DNA from 2 places in the Saccharopolyspora tripterygii genome. Region 1 is predicted to be linked to the other one. Evidence: riboswitches for the same ligand, from Rfam matches in the RefSeq annotation. Region 1 holds a riboswitch; the other holds the start of a gene.
The links. Region 1 has a riboswitch for glycine ahead of gcvH (glycine cleavage system protein GcvH). Riboswitches for the same ligand answer to the same signal wherever they lie in the genome.
Positions count from the first base shown of each region.

Region 2: it holds a riboswitch for glycine, as region 1 does, so the genes downstream of both, gcvP (aminomethyl-transferring glycine dehydrogenase) here and gcvH (glycine cleavage system protein GcvH) in region 1, are expected to answer to the same signal.

Region 1 is NZ_BAAGZP010000020.1:258,529-270,125, reverse strand. It holds gene ACYVF3_RS17180 (alkaline phosphatase family protein) at 1-783, opposite strand, end outside; gene ACYVF3_RS17175 (acyl-CoA dehydrogenase family protein) at 844-1,986, opposite strand; gene ACYVF3_RS17170 (CaiB/BaiF CoA transferase family protein) at 2,102-3,232, opposite strand; gene ACYVF3_RS17165 (MerR family transcriptional regulator) at 3,360-4,076, shown strand; gene ACYVF3_RS17160 (AMP-binding protein) at 4,233-5,564, shown strand; gene ACYVF3_RS17155 (YidH family protein) at 5,817-6,209, shown strand; gene ACYVF3_RS17150 (DUF202 domain-containing protein) at 6,211-6,537, shown strand; gene ACYVF3_RS17145 (organic hydroperoxide resistance protein) at 6,534-6,950, opposite strand; gene ACYVF3_RS17140 (MarR family winged helix-turn-helix transcriptional regulator) at 6,950-7,420, opposite strand; gene ACYVF3_RS17135 (L-serine ammonia-lyase) at 7,574-8,929, opposite strand; gene gcvH (glycine cleavage system protein GcvH) at 8,962-9,333, opposite strand; glycine riboswitch at 9,386-9,482, opposite strand; glycine riboswitch at 9,483-9,578, opposite strand; gene ACYVF3_RS17125 (PucR family transcriptional regulator) at 9,690-11,243, shown strand; gene ald (alanine dehydrogenase) at 11,430-11,597, shown strand, end outside.
Region 2 is NZ_BAAGZP010000034.1:55,037-66,633, forward strand. It holds gene ACYVF3_RS24090 (beta-N-acetylhexosaminidase) at 1-968, opposite strand, end outside; gene ACYVF3_RS24095 (NAD(P)H-binding protein) at 1,084-1,938, opposite strand; gene ACYVF3_RS24100 (TetR/AcrR family transcriptional regulator) at 2,058-2,639, shown strand; gene ACYVF3_RS24105 (propionyl-CoA synthetase) at 2,643-4,523, opposite strand; gene ACYVF3_RS24110 (hypothetical protein) at 4,849-5,067, shown strand; gene ACYVF3_RS24115 (CDP-alcohol phosphatidyltransferase family protein) at 5,219-5,914, shown strand; gene gcvH (glycine cleavage system protein GcvH) at 6,016-6,399, shown strand; gene garA (glycogen accumulation regulator GarA) at 6,517-6,984, shown strand; gene ACYVF3_RS24130 (bifunctional nuclease family protein) at 7,377-7,853, shown strand; gene ACYVF3_RS24135 (MerR family transcriptional regulator) at 8,122-8,694, shown strand; glycine riboswitch at 8,778-8,876, shown strand; gene gcvP (aminomethyl-transferring glycine dehydrogenase) at 9,041-11,597, shown strand, end outside.

The sequences.
Region 1 (11,597 bases):
CAGATCGACCATGCCGTGGTCGGCGACGACCGAGAGCACGACGCCCGGTGGTAGTCGTTCGGCGACCATCTGCGCGAACGCGTCGATCTGCCGCAGCTGCATGCGCCACTGGATCGAACCGGGTCCGTACACGTGTCCCAGATGGTCCACCCCGGCGTGGTAGCCGTAGCAGAGGCTGGGGCCAGGGCTCTCGGCCGCGTCGAGGAGCTCTGCGCCGAGGTCTCCCAGTTCCCGTACGCCGCGGAAATTCGCACCGCGCAGCGAGGCCTCGGTCAGGCCGGTGCCCTTGAAGTGACGGGGGACCGCGAGGCGAACGTCGACTCCGGCCGCCGAGGCCCGTTCCAACACGGTGGCGTGGGGCTGCACCTGTTCCGGTGGCCACCGCTCCATCAGGCTCGCCCGGTCGTCGTCAGGCGAGTCCCGGACCGTCCAGCTCAAGGGGTGCAGCAGACCTCCGCCCGGTTCGGCGAAGGTGTAGCCGACGATGCCGTGCTCCCCCGCGCAACGACCGGTGCCCAGCGAGGCGATGCTGGTGACGGTGGTGGTGGGAAACCCTGCTGTCAGCGGCGGAGGGTTCTGCAGGCTCGACAGGAACGGCGCGTCGGCTTCGTGCGCGCGCAGCAGCTCGTGGCCGAGCCCGTCCACCAGCAGCACCAGGGCACTGCGGCACGGCGGGATGCCGATGGTGTCGGTGAAGCTCTCGACGCCCATCGCGGCCAGCATCGATGGGAAGACGTCGCGCAGCGCGCGACCATCGGGATCTGGGGCGACGATCCAGTCCACGGTTCGCCTCCTTCGCGGCGGGACGCGGGAACCGGCTGGCGCCGGTCCCCGCGGACACCGTCAGAATCCCATGGAACGGCCGATGATCTCCTTCATGATTTCGGTCGTGCCGCCGTAGATGGTCTGAACGCGGGAATCCAGGTAGGCCTTGGCCACCGGGTACTCGGTCATGTAGCCGAAACCGCCGTGCAGCTGCAGGCAGCGATCGACGACGCGCTTGTTGAGCTCGCTGAGCCACCACTTGGCCATCGCGGCGTGTTCGATGCTCAGTTCGCCTCGAACGTGCTCTTGCACGCAACGGTCCGCGAAGACCTGCCCGATCTGGACCTCGGTTTCCATCTCGGCGAGCTCGAATCGGGTGTTCTGGAACTTGCCGATCGGCCGGCCGAAAGCGGTGCGCTCGCGGCAGTAGTCCTTGGTGAGCTCCAGAACCTTGGCGGCCGAGGCAATAGCGGCCACGCCGATCGAGAGCCGTTCCTGCGGCAGGTTCTGCATCAGGTAGATGAAGCCCTGCCCTTCCTCACCGAGGAGGTTGCGGGCGGGCACGCGCACGTCGGTGAAGTAGAGCTCGGCGGTGTCCTGGGCCTTCTGGCCGATCTTGTCGAGGTTGCGACCGCGCTCGAAGCCGGGCATATCGCGCTCGACGACCAGCAGGCTGATGCCCTGGTGTCCCGCGTCCGGGTCGGTGCGGGCCACGACGATCACCAGGTCGGACATGATGCCGTTGCTGATGAAGGTCTTCTGCCCGTTGAGCACGTAGTCGTCACCGTCGCGGACCGCGGTGGTGCGGATGCCCTGAAGGTCGCTGCCCGCGCCGGGTTCGGTCATCGCGATGGCGGTGATCAGTTCCCCGGAGCAGAAGCCCGGCAGCCAGCGCTGCTTCTGCTCGTCGTTGGCCAGCTTCGTCAGGTAGGGAGCGATGATGTCGTTGTGCAGCGGCGATCCGAACCCGGAGATGCCCGCGGACACCAGCTCCTCGTCGAAGACGACGTTGAACCGGAAGTCGTCGACGCCGCCACCGCCGTACTCGTCGTCGACGGCGAAACCGAGCAGGCCGTGCTCACCGGCGGCCCGCCAGGACTCCCGGCTGACCTGACCTGCGGCTTCCCACTCCTCGTTGTGCGGGACGAGTTCCTTGTTGATGAAGGTCCGAGCCGTTTCTCGGAACGCCTCGTGCTCGGGCTCGAACAACTCCCTGCGCATCTTCACGCGTCCTTCCGGTTCGTGGCGGGCGGAGCGAGGAGGGGAACCTTCCTGTCACCGTCATCCCGCGAGGTGGCTGTGTGGGAACGAATCTGTCTGTGGTTCGCGTCGCGGATCACCGAGGCGCGGAGCGCATGGCGCCCGAGTCGAGCAGGTCGTGGGAAAGGCCCCATTCGCTCAGCACTTCTTCGGTGTGCGCGCCGGGAGTGGCGACCGCTCCGGGCGAGGGGTTCGGGGTGCGGCTGAAGCGCGGGGCGGGCGCTGGTTGCAGCGTGCCCTCGCGGCGCACCAGGGTCTGGCGGGCGGCCAGGTGCGGGTGTTGTTCCGCCTCGGCCATCGACAGGACGGGGGCGACGCAGGCGTCGGTGCCGTAGAAGACTTCGGTCCACTCGGCGCGGGTGCGCTGCTTGAACCGCTCGGCGAAGGCCTCCCTGAGCTCCGGCCATGTCGAGGCGTCGTCGCGGTCTGGGACCTTTCCTGTCAGTTCCAGCTTCTCGAGCAGCTCCGCGTAGAACTTGGGCTCCAGCGCGCCGACCGACATGTACTCGCCATCGGACGTTTCGTAGACGTCGTAGTAGGGGGCACCGGTGTCGAGCAGGTTGGTGCCGCGTTCAGTGCTCCACCCGCCGCTCGCGAAGAAGCTCCACAGCATGGATCCCAGGTGCGCGGTTCCGTCGACGATGGCGGCGTCGACGACTTGGCCGCGACCGCTGGCGCGTGCTTCCAGCAGTGCCGCGAGGACTCCGACCGCCAGGTACATCGCTCCGCCGCCGAAGTCGCCGAGCAGGTTCGCCGGGATCTGCGGCGGACCGCCCTGGCGGCCGATGGCGTGCAGCATGCCGGTGAGCGAGACGTAGCCGACGTCGTGACCGGAGGTGGGGGCCAGCGGGCCGTCCTGGCCCCACCCGGTCATGCGCCCGTAGACGAGTTTCGGGTTGAGCTCCCAGCACTGGTCGGGGCCGACTCCAAGCCGTTCGGTGACACCGGGACGCAGGCCTTCCAGCAGCACGTCGGCCTCTTTCGCGAGCGCTAGCACGGCTTCTGGGCCTCTTTCGTGCTTGAGGTCGACCTGCACGGACCGCTTGCCGCGGTTGAGCAGGTCGTCGTCGCCGCTGACGCCCGGCCGGTCGACGCGGACGACGTCCGCGCCGAGGTCGGCCAGCAGCATCGCGCAGAAGGGCGCTGGACCGATGCCGGCGAGTTCGACGACTTTCACCCCGGCCAGCGGGCCACCCGTTGCCGTCACGACAAAATCCTCTCCACGACGCGGAAGCCCGAGCCCTCGGACAACGCTGTGCCACGCGACACAAGAATCATGACGCAATCAGTGTTACATCGTTGGTGTTACAGCGGTCAAGGAGTAACGTGTCGGCATGCTCCGAACTGCGGACGAAGAGCTCACCATCGACGAACTGGCCGCCCGTGCCGGAGTGACCGTGCGAACGGTCCGGTTCTACTCGTCGCGCGGGCTGCTGCCGGCTCCACGTCTGCGCGGTCGTCTCGGACTGTACGGCGCTGAACACCTCGCGCGACTGGATCTGATCCGCGAGCTGCAGACGCTCGGTTTCACGCTGTCCGCCATCGAGCGACACCTGCAGCGCATCCCGGAAGGTTCCTCGCCGGATGAACTCGCCTTGCAGCGCGCGCTGATCGCGCCGTGGACCGACGACCACGCCGAGGAGCTCGACCGCCACGAGCTGGATCGCCGCGCGGGCAGGCACCTCGACGACGACCTGGTCGAGCACCTGGTGGAGCTGGGGATCCTGAAGCGGCTCGACGATCCGGACAAGCTGCAGATGCCCAGCCCGGCGATGCTGGGAGTGGGCCTGCAGATCCTCGACCTGGGGCTACCGCTGCAGATGCTGGTGCAGGCCAAGGGAATCGTCGAGCGGCACACCGCGCAGATCGCGACCGAGCTGCGCGAGCTGTTCGCCGAGAACGTGCTGCGCCCCTACGTCGAGCAAGGACGTCCCGAGAACGAGCGCGATCGGGTGCGCGTGGTGACCGACCAGCTCCGCCCGTTGACCATTCAGGTCCTGGTCAACGGCTTCCAGCGCGCGGTCAACGACGTGATCCGCGACCACGTCTGATTTCGCCTGATTCTTCCGGAACGCCGTCGGGGTGTACCGGTTCGTCGGAACGTGTTCCAGCATTCGGCGCTGGTTTCGGTCCGCCCCGATCAGGTTTCATCGCCTCAACGCGCGTCAGTCGCAACCGTTGTTCGGGGCGAGGGGAGATCGGCTGCGATGAGCACCTTGGACGGCTGGGCCGAGGCGGCACTGGAAACGACGATCCCCCGCTTGTTCTCCCGCACCATCGCGCAGTTCCCCGACGAGCCGGCGCTGACCGACGCCAACCGGACCTTCACCTGGAAGCAGGCGGGTGAGGAGGTCGAGCTGCTGGCGGCCGCGTTCACCGCACTGGGCCTGCAGCGAGGTCAGACGATCCTGCTGATGATGTCCAACCGCACCGAGCACTGGTTCTCGGACGTCGCCGCAGCGCATCTGGGCGCCGTTGCCGGCACCCTGCATCCCGCGCTGAGCCAGGACCAGGTGCACGCCATCGCCACCCACAGCCGCGCGCGAATGGTGGTGCTGGAGAGCGGCGATCAGCTGCGGCGATGGGCGAAAGCGCTGCGCAACGCAAGCACGATCGAGCACGTGGTGGTGCTCGACGACGCGGTGATGATCAGCGCGGATCACCGCTTCCACACCTGGGCGGATCTTCGAAGACGAGGGGACGAGCGCGTGCGCGCGGATCCCGGGCTGCTCCGGCGCGAGAGCGACGTGATCACTCCTGGCACACCGGCGACCGTCATCTACCCGAACGAGGACAGCGATCGTCTCAAGGGCGTGGTGCTGACCCAGCGCAACCTCTGCTTCGCCGCTGCGGCGCTGCACCAGCTCACCCGTTCAGAGCCGAACGCGAGGCGGCTGAGCTACCTGCCGCTCAGCCAGATCACCGAACGACTGGTGGGGATCTGCGCGGCGATCCACGACGCCGCTCACGTGCACTTCTGCGCTGATCAGGACGTGCTGGCCACGCTGCCGAAAACCAGACCCGCTCTGCTGATCGCCTCCCCACCGGTGTGGTCGCGACTGGTGGGCGCGCTTCGCGAAATCTCCGCTGAACAGCGCAGATCGGCCCGCGACGCGCAACGGGCGCGGGCCCGCCTCGGGCTCGGCCGGACGGTGTTGCCTGCGACCGGGACCGGCCGGATCGATCTCGACGTGCTGGAGCAGTTCAGCGGCATCGGCCTGGAGATCTGCCAACTGTGGGGACTGGCCGAGACGACCGGATGCACCACCACGAACCACTCGGGAGGGCGCCGCACCGGAACGGTCGGTCGCGCGATGCCCGGCACCCAGGTCCGCATCGCAGCGGACGGCGAAGTGCTGGTGCGCGGCCCGCTGGTGTGCGCCGGCTACCTGGAGGCCGACGGCATGATCCGGCCCGTCACCGATGCCGACGGCTGGCTGCCGACGGGCGATGTCGGCGTGCTGGACGCCGATGGGTACCTGACGATCACCGGCCACAAACCCGAGCTGTTCGACGCTGAGCTCCCGCCTGCGCTGTGACGGCGGGTTCCGCGCATGGGAACCTTCCTGTCACTCCGGCTGGCTCCGGTCCCGTGGAGTCGATCGGCTGCCAGCGCTCCGCTCGGCGGGACCAGCGGGTCGGTTCGCAGCGCACCGCGCAGAGGGCTCGCGCTCGCGATGTCCCGTGATCGCGAGAACGTCCAGCCCTCTTCCGCAACGAACCCTCCGGGCCTGGGATTTGCACTGGGCACTGGCTCTCGTTGAGCCATTCGGAGGAGATAACGTGAGGCCATGGCTACCGATGGCGAAAGCGGGAGCTCGCGCTGGCCGCGGCGGCTCTACCAAGATGGCGAGGAGCCTGATCCTCGGTTCACGCTCGCCAACGAGCGGACCTTCCTGGCCTGGATCCGCACCGCGTTGGCGCTGATGGCCGGTGGTGTGGGCGTCGAAGCCCTCAACGCCGTGGCGGCCGAACCCAGCGACCTGCGGGTCGTGCTGGCGATCGCATTGCTCCTGGCCGGGGTTCTGTGCAGCGCAACGGCCTTCACGAGGTGGGTCGCCACCGAGCGCGCCTTGCGCCGCGGTCAGCCGCTGCCCGCGCCTCGACTCGCTCCCGCGCTGGGCTACGGGCTGGGACTGATCGGTGTGGCGGCCTGCGTGCTGCTGTTCGTGACCGGGTTCTGAGGTGAGCGAGCGCCGGCCCTGGGATCCGGGGTTGCAGATCGAGCGCACGACGCTGGCCTGGTCGCGCACGGCATTGGCGTTCACCGTGAGCCTGCTGGTGCTGCTGAAGCTGATCACGCATCAGAGCGCGACGGCGGCGATCGTCTGCGCTGTGGCGACCTTGCCGGTCAGCGGGCTGGTGGCGTGGCTGGTGTGGCGCCGCCACCAGCACAGCGAGCGTCGTCTGCGCGCACGAGCACCGCTGCCGGGCGGGGGGTTGCCCGCCGCGACAGCGGTGCTGGCGATGCTCGCCGGCGCTACCGGCTTGGTGTACGTCCTGTTCGCTTAGGCGACGCGGACGTCGATGTTGATGTTCCCGCGGACGGCGTTGGAGTACGGGCACACGGCATCCGCGGCTTCCGCGATCTGCTGAGCCTGCTCACCGGGTACGCCCGGCAGGTCGACGACCAGGGCGACGCTGAGGCCGAAGCCTCCTTCGCCATTCGATCCGATGCCGACCTCGGCGGTGACCGAGGAGCCTTCGATGTCGAGCTTCTTCTTGCGGGCCACGAGCTGCAGGGCGCTGTGGAAGCACGCCGAGTAGCCGGCCGCGAACAGCTGCTCCGGGTTGGTCGCGTCGCCGGAGCCGCCCATCTCCCTGGGGATGGCCAGTTCGAGGTCGACCAAGCCGTCGGAGGTGCGGGTTCGCCCGTTGCGGCCTTCGCCCGTCGCGGTCGCCTCCGCCGTGTACAGAACAGTCATCACTTCGTCTCCCGATTCTCGGTGACCCGGTTGGCCGCGTCGTTCAACGTGGTCGTCAGGGCTTCCAACGTGGTCCGCAGCTGCTCGACCTCACCCAGGTCCATCCCCGTCGCCGACACCATCCGCTGCGGGATGTCGCGCGCCTGCTGCCACAGGGCGCGCCCGTCCTCGGTGATCGCCACGCGAACGGACCGCTCGTCGGTCTCGCTGCGAGTGCGGACGAGCAGGTCGCGGGCCTGGAGTCGCTTCAGCAGCGGTGACAACGTTCCCGAATCGAGCCTGAGCAGCGCGCCCAGCTCCTTGACCGTCAGCGACTCGCGCTCCCGCAGCACCAACATCACCAGGTATTGCGGGTAGGTCAGGCCGATCTCGTCGAGGAACGGCCGGTAGAGGTTGGTGAAGGCCCGCGACGCGCTGTGCAGCGCGAAGCAGAGCAGCCGGTCCAGCGTCGATCCCGATTCCGTCGTCACACCGGAAACGGTAGTGCACAACTAAGTTGTGCACAACCTAATTGGCCACAACTGTTCCCTTGGAAGACGTCGGGAAGATGAACCGCGCAGGTCACAGCTACGAAGAGGCCCGAGGTGGTGACAGGAAGGTTCCCATCCTCACCCCGGGCGTCCTCAGCACTCGATGACGTTGACGGCCAAGCCGCCGCGCGCGGTCTCCTTGTACTTGACCTTCATGTCGCGGCCGGTCTCCCGCATCGTCTTCATAACCTTGTCCAAGGACACGAAGTGCGTGCCGTTGCCGCGAAGCGCCATCCGGGCAGCGGTGATCGCCTTGACCGAAGCCACGGCGTTGCGCTCGATGCACGGGATCTGCACCAGCCCGCCGATCGGATCGCAGGTGAGCCCCAGGTTGTGCTCCATCGCGATCTCCGCGGCGTTCTCCACCTGGCTCGGCGTGCCGCCGAGGACCTCGGCCAGACCCGCTGCGGCCATCGAGCACGCTGAGCCGACTTCACCCTGGCAGCCCACCTCGGCTCCGGAGATGGATGCGTTCTCCTTGAACAGAACGCCGATCGCCCCGGCCGTGAGCATGAAGCGCACCACGCCGTCCTCGTCGGCTCCGGGAACGAACCGCGCGTAGTAGTGCAGCACCGCTGGCACGATGCCCGCCGCACCGTTGGTCGGTGCGGTCACCACGCGACCGCCTGCCGCGTTCTCCTCGTTGACCGCCAGCGCGAACAGGGTGACCCATTCCATCGGGTCGTCCTGATCGGTCAGCGCCGCGGCCAACTCCGCCGCACGCCGTCGCACCTTCAGACCACCGGGCAGCTCGCCGGTGTTGCCGCATCCGTTGTCGACGCATTCCCGCATGACCCGCCAGATGTCCAGCAGGCCCGCCCGCACCGCGGATTCCTCGCGCCACGACAACTCGTTGGCCAGCATCACGCCGCTGATCGGCAGGTTGGCTTCCTCGCAGCGCAACAGCAGCTCGGCCCCGGTGTTGAAGGGAATGGGAACCGCTGTCTCATCCGCTTTGACGCGGTCCGCACCGACCGCGCCCTCGTCGACGACGAAGCCACCGCCCACGGAGTAGTAGACGGCAGAATCCAGCTCGCCGCCGTCGTTGCCGGTGGCGGTGAACCGCAGGCCGTTGGGGTGTTCCGGCAGCGACTTGCGCCGGTGCAGCACCAGGTCTCGCGCGCTGTCGAAGGGCAGCACGTGGTCTCCGCCGAGCCGCAGCAGACCACTCCCCTCGATCTCGCCGACCCGTTGCGCACCCGCCACCGGATCCACCGACTCCGGGCGATGCCCTTCCAGACCGAGAAGGACCGCGTTCGGGCTGCCGTGACCATGACCGGTCGCGCCAAGGGACCCGAACAACTCCGCTTTGACCCTGTTGACCTTGAAGATCGACCCGTTCTCGCGCAGCCTCTCGGTGAACCGCTGCGCTGCGCGCATCGGTCCCACCGTGTGCGAGCTGGACGGGCCGATCCCCACCGAGAACAGGTCGAAGACACCGATCGTCATTGATCGCCTCGCCTCGTTCCGGGTTCCCCGGGCTACTCGTTGATCAACTCGGCGTATTGCTGGGCCGTGAGGGTCGCACCGGTCTCGCTGACCCGCACCTCGATCAGCCAGCCTTCGCCGTAGGGGTCGGAGTTGACCACGGCGGGGTCGTCCACAGCGGACTCGTTGATGGTCACGACCTCGCCGGTGACGGGCGCGAACAGGTCGCTGACGGACTTGGTGGATTCGAGCTCACCACAGGCCTGACCGGATTCGATCTTGTCGCCGGTGTCGGGGAGCTGCACGAAGACGATGTCACCGAGGGCACTGGCGGCGTGCTCGGTGATGCCGATGCGAACGATCTCGCCCCGGTCCTCGATCCACTCGTGCTCTTCGGTGTAGGACAGGTTCGCGGGCAGCGACATGAGGGAGGCTCCGTAGCTGTTGGAGGGGCCGTTGCGCCCCGGTTTCGGCTGGGCCTCCCCCTCTGTTGCGGAACCTGAGAGCTTCGCCGCCGGAGCGGCTTGCACCGTGGGTGGCTTCGTCGACGTCGACGAGCGCTTTCCAGAGTCGCCTCGCCCGAGCGGTCATGGGTGCCTGAGAGTTTGCTGGGGAGTGTTGCTCCTTCGGCGCCCTGCACTGCTGGCAGAGTCTCTCCCGCACGGGGTCGATGGCCGGTATGCGATTGTCGATTTGCTCAGCAACGATAAACGGGCCAGCGAGACTGTCAATGCACATGTGATCTCTGCCGGCACGTCCTTGCCTCGAGGAGGCCCCTTCGATGCTCGACATCCGGGCACTGGTGGAGCGGGTGGGCCCGGCCCTGTTGCGCACGGTGTTCAGCCCGGAGCCCAACACGATCGCCGGCGACGTGGTCATCGCCGAACCGGATCAGCCCACGACCGCCGCAGGCGGTGACCTCGTGCTGGGGGTGGGTGTCAACGACGCCGAGCAGGCGATGCGCTTGGTGCGCGATTGCGGCGAGCAGGGCGCGGCCGCGGTGTTGCTCAAGCCGCCCGTGTCGGTGCAGAGCGCTGTTGTGGAGGCCGTGCGCACCGCTGATGTCGCCCTCGTGGAGGTTCGCCCCGGCACCGCTTGGGCGCAGCTGGTGTGGTTGATCCGCGCGGCCTTGGCAGGCGGGATCAGGCAGGCGGAGGAGAGCGGGGGCGGCGTCGCGGACCTGTTCCGCCTAGCCGACGCGGTCGCCGACGTCGTGGACGCGCCGGTGACCGTCGAGGACGCCCATTCGCAGGTGCTGGCTTACTCGGCCCGGCAAGACCTGACCGATCCGGCGCGGATCTCCACGATCATGGGCCGCAAGCAGCCGGACGACGTGCTCGCGAAGTTCCGCGCCCGCGGCACGTTCCGCCAGCTCACCAAGGGCAGCTCGGCGATCTTCGTGCCCGCTCAGCAGGACGGGACGCTGCCGCGCCTGGTGATGCCGATCCGGATGGGCGGCGAGCTGCTGGGCTCGATGTGGGCGGTGGTGCCCGGCCCCGTCTCGGAGGAACGCGCGACCGCGTTCGCCGACACCGCACCGCTGGTGGCGCTGCAGCTGCTGCGCTGGCGGGCGGTCGCCGACGTGCAGCGGCGACGATCGGCCGAGCAGGTGCGGTTGGTGCTCGACGGCAGCGAGGGCTGGCGTGCCGCAGCCAACGAACTGGCGGTCCCCCACGAGGAGCACCGCGTGATCGCCATCGAGATGGCCGCCTCCGAAGAACCGGCGGAGGGGCAGCGGCTGGCGATGTGGGAGTGGATCACGCGCGGGATCGGGCGGCGACCGCTGGTCACGGAGGTCGGCACCGTGCTGTACGCGCTGGTGCCCGACCGGGCGCGCGGCGGCGGTTGGCCGGAGCTGCGTCAGGCGTTGACCTCCCACGATCTTTCCCCTCGCCCGCTCGTAGCCGTGGGAACCTCCGTGCCGGTCACCGACGTGCCGCAGTCCCGAGCCCAAGCCGATGAGCTGATCGGCCTCCTGCGCACTGGATTGGTGCAGCAACGGGTCGCGATCTACGAGGAGTTGTGGCACCTGCTGGTCCTCAGTCGGATGGCCGGGGCCGCCGCTGATGCGGGCGCCGCGACGTTGGGACCCTTGACGGTGCTGCGCGGCCACGATCGCGCGCAGGGCACCGAGTACCAAGCGACCTTGCACGCGTGGCTGCGGTATCCCGGCGACCCCCGCCAAGCCGGCCGCGAGCTCCAGGTGCACCCGAACACCTTCCGGTACCGGATGAAGCGGATCGGGCAGCTGGTCGACGTCGACCTCGACGACCCGGACGTCCGGTCGGCCCTGCTGGTCCAGCTGCTGACCGAGAGGTGGGCGCAGCACGGGTGAGCCGGTGAGCGAACCGTCGCGGTCGCGAGCATGGGAACCGATCTGCCACTCCTGCCCCAGTCCGCCCGCACGCACGGACGTTGTGCTGGCAGAACAAACACCCCCGCCTCATCTCATGCTGTGGAAATGATGCGCCGTGCGTCACGTCGTCCGATCGTTGTTCTCACACGACGAAAGGACCCCACCGTGAAGATCGCAGTGCCTCGCGAGATCAAGAACAACGAGTACCGGGTCGCGATCACCCCGGCCGGTGTGCACGAGCTGACGGCCCGCGGTCACGACGTGTTCGTCGAGGCAGGTGCGGGTGCGGGCTCATCCATCCCGGACGAGGACTTCCTCGCTTCAGGCGCGAAG
Region 2 (11,597 bases), on a different contig from region 1:
TCGCGGATGACGTCCTCGACGAACGTGTAGGTGATGTCGGAGTTCACGCACAGCGAGCTGAACCCGACCTCGATGCCGGTGTAGGGCGGCGGGGCGACGCCGTCGCAGTTGAGCTCCGCGTAGGACGACAGCGCGGCGTTGGTGTGGCCCGGCATGTCGAGCTCGGGGATCACCGTGATGTGCCGGGAGGCGGCGTAATCGACGATCTCGCTGTAGTCCTGCTGCGTGTAGAACCCGCCCGGCGTGCCGCCGACCTCGGTCTGCGCGCCGACCTCGGTCAACCGCGGCCAGCTGTTGATCTGCAGCCGCCAGCCCTGGTCGTCGGTCAGGTGCAGGTGCAGTTTGTTGATCTTGTACTTGGCGATCTGGTCGATGTAGCGCTTGACCATGTCGACGGTGAAGAAGTGCCGCGCCGGATCGAGCTGCGCCGAGCGGTGCCCGAACCGGGGCTTGTCGGTGATCTCGCCCCCGGGCATCGTCCACGGGCCGGGCTGCGCGGTCGCGCTCTCGATGCCCGCGGGCAGCAGCTGCCGCAGCGTCTGCACGGCGTTGAACAGCCCGTCCGGGCTCGTGGCGTGCACCTGCACCGCGTCGTCGGCGACCTGCAGCCGGTAGCCCTCCGGGCCGAGCGCGGGATCGCCGTCCAGCGCCAGCGCGATGTCACCGGTGCCCGCCAGCGCGGGGTTGACCGGCACGGGGAACCCGGTCGAGGGCCGCAGCACGCCGGCCAGGTACTCGCCGACCCCGGCGGCCTCGCCGGGCGCCAGGATCGCGGTCTGCTCGGAGAGCTCGAAGTCCGCAGCGGGGTTCGGCGTCACCGACTCCGGGGCGGGCACGATGGTGTCCATCGCGGAGGCCGGGGGTGCGGGATCACCGCCTGCCGGAACCGCTGTTCCGGCGGCCAGCAGAGCTCCGGCGACGACGGCCATTCCGGCCCTCGCCGCCCTCGATCGGGGTCGTGCGCTCATCGTCGTGGCTCCATTCTCGGGGGAACGGTGACCATAAAGGTATAGACCAAAACACTCCGCGGAAGCGCCCGAACGGACGTAACGGACTAGCCGTACCCGCGCAGTCGGGCGCGGATCACGCGGTGAAGGCCTCCGCGAGCCGCTCGGCGACCGTGCGGGGCTGTCGTCCGAGGAGTTCGGGCAGCAGCGGGTCGGTGTGCGCGAAGTGCCCGGCGCGGGTCGCCCGGTGCCAGCTGAGCATGAACTCGGCCGCCTCCGGCGGCGTGCCGTTCGCGACCTCGTCGGCGATCCACTGCTCGTCGTCCACCACGACGCGCTCGACGGCGCGACCGGTGAGCTCGGAGGTGATCTCGGCGAGATCGCCCAAGGTGACGGCGGTCGCAGCGGTGAGCGTGACCGGCCCGTCGCGGTGGTGTTCGCCGGCCAGCACGGCTGCCGTCGCCTCCGCGATGTCCGCGCGGTCGGTGTAGGGCACCGGGCCGTCGGCGGGCTGAGCGACCTCCCCGGTCTGCGACCACGGGCCCAGCACCACGTCCAGCGGGCCGTAAGCGGCGTTGCGCAGGGACGTCCAGGCGAGCCCGGAGTCGGCGAGCATGGCCTCGGTGGCGACGTGGATCTGCGACGCCGGGTAGGGGTTGTCCGGGGTGGCGGCGTGCTGGCCGGTGTAGATCACCCGCTGGACGCCGGCGGCGACGGCGGCCTCGATCGCGTTGCCGTGCAGCTCGACGAGATCGGCCGTCGGGTCGTTGCCGGACACCAGCAGCACCTGGTCCGCACCCTCGAACGAGTCCCGCAGTGAGGCGGGTTCCTCGTAGGAGCCCCGCCGCACGCGCACTCCGCGGTCGGCGAGGTGACCGGCTCTGCGGGGGTCGCGGACGCTGACGCCGACCCGCTCGGCGGGCAGGCGCTGGAGGAGGTGTTCGACGGTCGCGCCGCCCAACCCCCCGGTGGCACCGGTGACGACGATCATGGTCCTGCCCTTCCGCTCGCTAAGTTGACCAACTGGGTCACTTTCGTTCTGGTCGCGACCGTAGGTAAGATGACCGACCGAGTCAACTTGGGGTCGCGACGGCGAGGGACGGTGCTGGGATGAGCGGTGGAGCGCCTTCAACACCACGGCTGCGCGCCGACGCCCGGCGCAACGCCGACCAGATCCGGCGCGCCGCGATCGACGCCTTCCAGGGGCGGGGCCTCACCGTGCCGCTGGAGGAGGTCGCCCAGGCGGCAGGCGTGAGCAAGGCGACGATCTTCAACCGGTTCGGCGGGCGGATCGGCCTCATCGACGCCGTCATCGAAGAGGTCGTCTCCGTCGAGCTGCGCGACATCATCGACCGCACGCGCGCCATCGACGATCCCTGGGAGCGGGTCGCGCACTACCTCACCGCGATCCGCGATCTCCAGCACCGCCAGCCCGCCGCCAATGACGCCCTGCTGCAGGTGTACCCCGAGGCGCAGAGCCTGGTGGAGATCTGCCGGATCGGGAGCGAGATCAACGACGAGCTCATCGCGTCGGGCCGCGTCTCGGGCGCGGTGCGCGCGGAGTTCACCGCGGACGACCTGCGCGCGCTCGTGCACGACAACGCGCTCGCGCTCAAGCACGGTCCTCGTCCCCGCCGGGAGGACTACGACCGCCGCACCGCCTTCCTCCTCGACGGGATCCGCAGGCGGTAGGGGTCAGCCCTCGCCGCGCAGCGACGGGCGCAGGGTGTCGAGCACCGAGGGGTCCTCGATGGTGGAGGGCACGTTCGTGTCGCCGCGATCGGCGATCTCGCGCATCGACTTGCGGAGGATCTTGCCCGAGCGGGTCTTGGGCAGCCCGTCGACGACGGAGACGTCGCGGAACGCCGCCACCGGGCCGATCTGGTCGCGCACCGCAGCCACCAGTTCGTCGCGCAGCGTCTCGGGTGCGATGTCCACACCGGACTTGAGCACCACGAACCCGCGCGGCACTTGGCCTTTGAGCTCGTCGCGAACGCCGATCACCGCGCACTCGGCCACCGCGGGATGCGCCGCCAGCACCGCCTCCATCGACCCCGTCGACAACCGGTGACCCGCCACGTTGATCACGTCGTCGGTGCGGCCCATGACGAACACGTACCCGTCGGCGTCGACGTAGCCGTTGTCGCCGGTGAGGTAGTAGCCCTCGTAGCGCGACAGGTACGACTCGTGGAAACGCGCGTCGTCGCCCCACAACGTCGGCAGCGTGCCCGGCGGCAGCGGCAGCTTCAGGCAGATCGCCCCGTCGGTCTCGGGAGGCAGCGGGTTGCCCGCCTGGTCCAGCACCTCGATCTCGTAGCCCGGTACCGGCACCGTCGGCGAACCCGGCTTGACCGGCATCGGTTCCAGCCCGCGCAGGTTCGCGCAGATCGGCCAGCCCGTCTCCGTCTGCCACCAGTGGTCGATCACCGGCACGCCCAGCTTCTCGGCCGCCCAGTGGTAGGTCTCCGGATCCAGCCGCTCACCGGCCAGGAACAGCGTTTCCAGGCAGGAGATGTCGTGCTCGGCGAGCTGCGCGCCGTCCGGGTCGACGCGCTTGATCGCGCGCAGCGCCGTCGGCGCGGTGAACAGCGCCTTGGCCCGGTGCTGCGCGATGACCCGCCAGAACGCGCCCGCGTCCGGGGTTCCCACCGGCTTGCCCTCGTAGACCACCGTCGTCGCCCCGGTCAGCAGCGGCGCGTAGACGATGTAGGAGTGGCCGACCACCCAGCCCACGTCGGAGGCGGTCCAGAAGACCTCGCCGGGTGAGATGTCGTAGATGTTGGTCATCGACCACCGCAGCGCCACCGCGTGCCCGCCGTTGTCGCGCACCACGCCCTTGGGCTTGCCCGTGGTCCCCGAGGTGTAGAGGACGTAGAGCGGGTCGGTGGCCGCCACCGGGACGCAGTCGGCCGGCTCGGCCGAGGCCACCGCGTCCTCCCAGTCGACATCGCGCGGGCCGAGCTCGGCTCGCGCCTGCTCGCGCTGGAACACGATGACCTTGCCGGGCTGGTGCTCGGTCTGGCTCAGCGCTTCGTCGACGATCGGCTTGTACTCCACGACCCGGTTGGGCTCCAGGCCGCAGGACGCCGCCACGATGACGGTGGGCAGCGCGTCGTCGATGCGGGCCGCGAGCTCCTTGGGCGCGAAGCCGCCGAAGACCACCGAGTGCACGGCCCCGATCCGCGCGCACGCCAGCATCGCGACCGCGGCCTCGGGGATCATCGGCAGGTAGAGCACGACCCGGTCGCCCTTGTTCACGCCCTGCGCCCGCAGCGCACCCGCGAAGCGGGCGACCCGGTCCAGCAGCTCCCGGTAGGTCCAGGTCCGCACGACACCGGACATCGCCGAGTCCCAGATCAGCGCGGGCTGCTCGCCCCGGCCGTCGCGCACGTGCCGGTCCAGCGCGTTGAAGCAGGTGTTGAGCTCGCCGTCCGGGAACCACCGGTACATCGGGGCGGCGGAGTCGTCCAGCGCCCGGGTCGGCTCGCGGTCCCAGTCGATCGCGCGCGCCGCGTCGAGCCAGAAACCCTCGCGGTCGGTCAGGCTCCGCTGGTAGTTCTCCGCGTACTCACCCATCGACCGACTACCTCCCGCGTCCGCTGTGACAACGCCTGTGTCGTACCCCAGATCCGATCTTCGCGCCAGAGCTGCCCGCGGCCGTCCTGGGCCGAACGCGTTCGTCATGAGCGAACGCGTTCGGCCGGACCGGTCAGCGGGAGTTCGGTCGCGCTGCATCCGCATGCGCATTCGGCGACGCCGCGCCGCCGCTGGGCGCAGCGGGTGCGTTTCCGGCGCGCTGGCACGACTTCCAGGCCCCACACTCGGTGTCGAGCCGATGGCCGGGCTAACACCCAGGTGTCCCGCGCCGACAAATGAATCGGAGGTGCTACGAAATATGAGCATGATGGAACCGGCACAGCCTCCCAGGGCACTGGCGACCGTCGAAGAGCCGAACGACCTTCCCACCGCGCCGTGCAGCGTGGTCTGGAGCGGCGGCCACTCCTACGTCCGAGAGGGAACCGCGGGCGCCCGCTGGGCGGGCGTGGACGATCGCGGCCGAGCCCGGTTCCTGACCGATGCCGAGTTGTGCCGCCGGGGGTGGAGCCGCACTCGCGGCTGAGCCGCACGTGTGTCTTCCTGCGGCGCAGGGTGTCCCGGCTCCGGCTGGCCGCCAAGTGGGTTGCGCTGGCGATATGAGACCCTGATCCGGTCAGGATGCACAGGTGTGCACCCGTTGCGGGGCCGTGCGCACAACCATTCAGGGGAGGCTCGTGGTGCAGGACGCCGAGCGCACCACGGAAAACACCACGAGCGGGCCGCGGGCCGAGGGCGAGCTGGACCACCCGGGGCCGGGAGATCCGGGCCTGGACCGGATCCGCGAGGTCGCCCGCGACGTCTGGGCCGACCCGTGGTGGACGCTGCCGAACCTGCTCAGCGTGATCCGCCTGGCCGGCGTGCCGGTGTTCCTCTGGCTGCTGCTCGGACCGCAAGCCGACCTGCTCGCCCTGCTGGTCCTGGTGATCAGCGGCGCCACCGACTGGCTCGACGGCAAGCTCGCCCGCTGGCTCAACCAGTACAGCCGCATCGGCGAACTCCTCGACCCCGCCGCCGACCGGCTCTACATCGTGGCCACCCTGATCGCCTTCGTGCTGCGCGACGTCATCCCGTGGTGGATGGCCGTCGCCCTCGTGGTCCGCGACGTCGTGCTCACGCTGTGCCTGCCCGTGCTGCGCTGGCACGGCTACGAGCCGCCCGAGGTGCACTACCTGGGCAAGGCCGCCACCTTCTGCCTGATGTACGCGTTCCCCCTGCTCCTGCTGGTGCAGGACGACTTCACCGGGGCCGACGTGGTGCGCCCGATCGCCTACGCCTTCACCGCCTGGGGCGGCGCGCTGTACCTGTGGGCGGGCGTGCTCTACCTGGCCCAGGTCATCGCCGCCGTGCGCGGGACCCGCGCACGCACCTGATCGCGCTGCGCGTCGTCTTGCGGCTTTCGGCGGCCGGTGAATACGCTCGCCGCGCCGATCACTCGGCATCTTGCACACAGCGGACGAAAGGCGGGACCACCGTGGCGGCCCCGGAGATCAAGTACACCGAAGAGCACGAATGGGTCCAGCGCATCAGCGAGGACACGGTGCGCATCGGCATCACCGACTACGCCCAGCAGCAGCTCGGCGACGTGGTGTTCGTGCAGCTCCCCGACGTGGGGCAGCAGGTCGCCGCGGGGGAGTCGATGGGCGAGGTGGAGTCGACCAAGAGCGTCTCCGACCTCTACGCCCCGGTGACCGGTGAGGTCACGGCAGGCAACCCCGCGCTGGAGGACCAGCCGGAGTTGGTCAACTCGGACGCCGCGGGGGAGGGCTGGATGGTGGAGGTCCGGCTCGCCGACCCGGACCAGCTGGCCGGTCTGCTCGACGCCGAGGGTTACCAGAACCTGATCGACCAGGGATGATCGTCTGGACCGGCCGCGTCGTGGGACGATGACGGGAGTCGCTGGTTCCGAGGCTGTCCAGGCACGGTACCTTGGGCGCATACTTGGCACGATCTATCCGCGTAAGGGAGAGCTCAGGTGAGCCAAAACAGCGGCTTCGGCGACGTTCCGCCGGAGCAGTCACCGGAGACCACCTCGGTCTTCCGGCCCTTCCTCTCGGAGCAGGAGAGCACCGAGAGCGCGGCCCCGGAACCCGCCTCCGCATCCGGGGTCGATGCGCTGCCGGCAGGTTCCGCCCTGCTGGTGGTCAAGCGCGGCCCGAACGCGGGCTCGCGGTTCCTGCTCGACCGGGAGACCACCAGCGCAGGCCGGCACCCGGACAGCGACATCTTCCTGGATGACGTGACGGTTTCCCGGCGGCACGCCGAGTTCCGCCGCGAGGGCAACGACTTCGTGGTGGTCGACGTGGGCAGCCTCAACGGCACCTACGTGAACCGGGAACCGGTGGACACCTCGGTGCTGGCCAACGGCGACGAGGTCCAGATCGGGAAGTTCCGCCTGGTGTTCCTGACCGGGCCGATCGATGGGGGCCAGGGCGGCCGCTGAGGCCGTCGAACCGGGCTTTTCACACCCGTCAGCGGGGCGGCGCCGTGAGGCGTCGCCCCGCTGACGCATGAGGCAGCTGCGCCGCCTGCGTGCGGAGGCGCTCCTCCCGGCCGGGAATTTCCCGGGGCCACGAGCGGTTTTCACCGCGCAGCAGGGCCTTCCGACGACTTCGGCGAGGCTCTGCGCGGTGTATCGTGCTGGTAATGCTCAACGACGAGCTCGCCAGCGGTCCGGGCCGTGGGCCCCGACTTCAACGACCGCGATGGTGGTGGTCCGCTCGGACCGCCGATGGAAGGGCGTGTCCGCCGTATCGCGGGTAGCGTCGGAGGCGTCGGTGCGGGACCCTCGACGGGGATGTCACGCTACGGCGCGCTGGAGGAGGCGATGTGACGATGAGCAGTGAGATGCGCGTCGTCGGCGTGCGAGTTGAACTACCAGCCAACCAGCCGATCCTGCTGTTGCGCGAGTCCGATGGTGAGCGCTACCTGCCGATCTGGATCGGGTCGGTCGAGGCCACCGCGATCGCGCTGGAGCAGCAGGGCGTGCGGCCGCAGCGGCCGCTCACCCACGACCTGCTCAAGGACGTCATCGGAGCCCTGGGGCGTGACCTGGAGCAGGTGCGGATCACCGACCTGCAGGAGGGCACCTTCTTCGCCGAGCTTGTGTTCGACGGGGACGTGCGGGTGTCCGCGCGGCCGAGCGATTCGGTGGCGCTGGCCTTGCGCATCGGAGTGCCGATCCACGCCGACGAATCCGTTCTCGAGGAGGCGGGACTGATCATCCCGGACGAGCAGGAGGACGAGGTCGAGAAGTTCCGCGAGTTCCTCGACTCCGTCTCGCCGGAGGACTTCCGCGGTGCCGACACCTGAGCCCCGCGGCGGACTCCTGCGCTGAACAGACCACTCCGGCCCCCGGTTGCTCACAGCACCCGGGGGCCGGATCCGTCGCACCGGGATCGAGAGCGCGCGCGGTCCGCGCGTCGCGTTGACCCGCCTGCTGAGCGGGCATACCTTCGGACGTACGCGAATTGCCCCGGTGTGATTCAGCCGGTACACGGCTTCGCGGCCCCGGATCGCCAACGGTCCGGGCGCTGGTGATCGTCGTCGTCGGCTTCGGGCCGGACGAGGGGAGGCAGGCGTGGTGGAGGAAGCAGCAAGTTCGGATGCTGCGGAGCAGGGTGAGCTGTTCCCCGACGCCTCTGCCCCGGACGAGCTGGTCGGTTACCGCGGGCCGGCGGCCTGCCAGATCGCGGGCATCACCTACCGGCAACTGGACTACTGGGCCCGCACCAAGCTGGTCGGCCCGTCCATACGAGGAGCGGCGGGCTCCGGCTCGCAGCGGCTGTACTCGTTCAAGGACATCCTGGTGCTCAAGGTCGTCAAGCGCCTGCTCGACACCGGGGTCTCGCTGCACAACATCCGGGTCGCGGTGGAGCACCTGCGCAAGCGCGGCGTGTCGGACCTGGCGAAGCTGACGCTGTTCAGCGACGGCACCACGGTCTACGAGTGCACCTCCGCCGAGGAGGTGGTCGATCTGCTCCAGGGCGGCCAGGGCGTGTTCGGCATCGCGGTCAGCGGTGCGATGCGCGAGATCAGCGGAACCATCCACGAGTTCCCGGCCGAGCGCGCCGACGGTGGCGTCAACATCGAGTCGGCGATCAACGACGAGCTCGCGGCCCGCCGCCGCGACCGCCAGGCGGAGACCGGCTGAACGACCGCCGGCCGCCATGTGTGCGGTAGGCGACATTGATGGCTCGATAGACCTTGTTGATCGGGTACTCTGAGCGCCATCGTCGACCCCGTGCGGGAGAGTCCGGTCCTGGTTGAGGGACCGGCGCCGAAGGAGCAACTCTCCCCGACAACCTCTCAGGCCACATGGACCGCACGGGCGAGATACCTCTGGAAAGAGGGCACACCTCCAGGTGGGCCCCGCCGACGGTGCAAGCCCGGTCCCGCCGGGTGAAGCTCTCAGGCGTTCGTAGCGCGAACAGTGACAGAGGGGGAGAGCAGCAACCGCTGCCGCCCTTTTGTTCGCCGCGAAGATTGAGGTTTTGGCGATGACCGACGCGACGCACGACCGCATTCCTCTGGCCGCGCTGGAGCACGGCAGGCCGTTCGCTGACCGCCACGTCGGGCCGATGCCCGCCGAACTGGCCCGCATGCTCGACGTCATCGGCGTCGGCTCCCTGGAGGAACTGGGTCAGAAGGCCGTCCCGGACACCATTCGCGAGGGTGACCTGCAGCTGGCGCTGCCGGAGCCCGCCACCGAGACCGAGGCGCTCGCCGAGCTGCGCGAGCTCGCCGGCCGCTGCAGCCCGCACACCGAGATGATCGGCCTGGGCTACTACGGCACGGTCACGCCGCCGGTGATCCTGCGCAACGTGCTGGAGAGCCCGGCCTGGTACACCGCCTACACGCCCTACCAGCCGGAGATCTCGCAGGGCCGGCTCGAAGCGCTGCTGAACTTCCAGACCATGGTCGCCGACCTCGCCGGGATGCAGGTCTCCAACGCCTCGATGCTGGACGAGGCGACGGCGGCGGCCGAGGGCATGACCCTGGTGCGGCGCGCGGGCAAGTCCAAGTCGCCGCGGTTCCTGGTCGACGCCGACACGCTGCCGCAGACCATCGCCGTCATCGAGACCCGCGCGGAGCCGCTGGGCATCGAGATCGTGGTGGCCGACCTGAGCTCCGGTGAGCTGCCCGAGGGCGAGTTCTTCGGCGCGCTGCTGTCCTACCCGAGCGCGTCCGGCGCCGTGCACGACCCCGAGGCGCTGATCGCGCAGATCCACGAGCGGGGCGCGAAGGTCGTGGTGACCTCCGACCTGCTGGCGCTGACGCTGCTGCGCTCGCCCGGCGATCTCGGCGCCGACGTGGTCGTGGGCAGCACCCAGCGCTTCGGCGTCCCGATGGGCTTCGGCGGCCCGCACGCCGGGTTCATGGCCGTGGCTAAGGGCCTGGAGCGGCAGCTGCCCGGCCGTCTGGTCGGCGTCAGCGTCGACACCGAGGGCAACCAGGCCTACCGGCTCGCGCTGCAGACCCGCGAGCAGCACATCCGCCGCGAGAAGGCCACCAGCAACATCTGCACCGCGCAGGTCCTGCTGGCGGTCGTGGCGTCCATGTACGCGGTCTACCACGGTCCGGACGGGCTGAAGGCGATCGCGACCCGCGCGCACCGGATGGCCAGCGTGCTCGCCGAGCAGCTGCGCCGGGGCGGCGTGGAGGTCGTGCACGGCGAGTTCTTCGACACCGTGCTCGCCAAGGTTCCGGGTCGGGCCGACGAGGTGCTGGCGGCGGCCCGCCGCGGCGGCATCAACCTGCGCCGGGTGGACTCCGACCACGTGGGCATCAGCTGCGACGAAACCACCACCCGCGCCCACCTGGCCGCGGTGTGGGAGGCCTTCGGCGTCAGCGCGGGCGAGGTCGACGCGCTCGACGCCGAGACCGCAGACGCGCTGCCCTCGGCCCTGGCGCGCACCTCGGAGTACCTGACGCACCCGGTGTTCCGCACGCACCGCTCGGAGACCTCGCTGCTGCGCTACCTGCGGCAGCTCTCGGACAAGGACATCGCGCTGGACCGCAGCATGATCCCGCTGGGTTCCTGCACGATGAAGCTCAACGCGACCGCCGAGATGGAGCCGATCACCTGGCCCGAGTTCTCCTCGCTGCACCCCTTCGCGCCCGCCCAGGACGCCGAGGGACTGCTCAAGGTGGTTTCCGACCTGCAGGAATGGCTGGCGGAGGTCACCGGTTACGACGCGGTCAGCCTGCAGCCCAACGCGGGCAGCCAGGGCGAGTTCGCGGGTCTACTGGCCATCCGCGCCTACCACCACAGCCGTGGTGAGACCGATCGCGAGGTCTGCCTCATCCCGGCGAGCGCGCACGGCACCAACGCGGCCAGCGCGGTCATGGCGGGCATGCGCGTGGTCGTGGTCCGCTGCGACGAGGCCGGCAACGTCGAGATGGACCACCTGCGCGAGCTCACCGAGAAGCACGCGCAGGACCTCGCCGCGATCATGATCACCTACCCGTCGACTCACGGCGTCTACGAGGACACCGTGCGCGAGGTCTGCGGGCTGGTGCACGACGCGGGCGGCCAGGTCTACGTCGACGGCGCGAACCTCAACGCGCTGATCGGCCTCGCCCGGATGGGCAAGTTCGGCTCGGACGTCTCGCACCTGAACCTGCACAAGACGTTCTGCATCCCGCACGGCGGTGGCGGCCCCGGCGTGGGCCCGATCGGGGTCCGCGAGCACCTGTCGCCGTTCCTGCCCAACCACCCGCTGCAGCCCGCGGCCGGTCCGGCCACCGGCGTCGGCCCGATCAGCGCGGCTCCGTGGGGCAGCGCCTCGATCCTGCCGATCTCCTGGGCCTACGTCCGGATGATGGGTGCCGACGGCCTGCGCCGCGCGACGCTGACCGCGGTGGCCTCGGCGAACTACGTCGCACGGCGGCTCGGCGAGTACTTCCCGGTGCTCTACACGGGCGAGGGAGGTTTCGTCGCCCACGAGTGCATCCTCGACCTGCGGCCGATCAGCAAGTCCAGCGGCATCACCGTCGACGACGTGTCCAAGCGGCTGGCCGACTACGGCATCCACGCCCCGACCATGTCGTTCC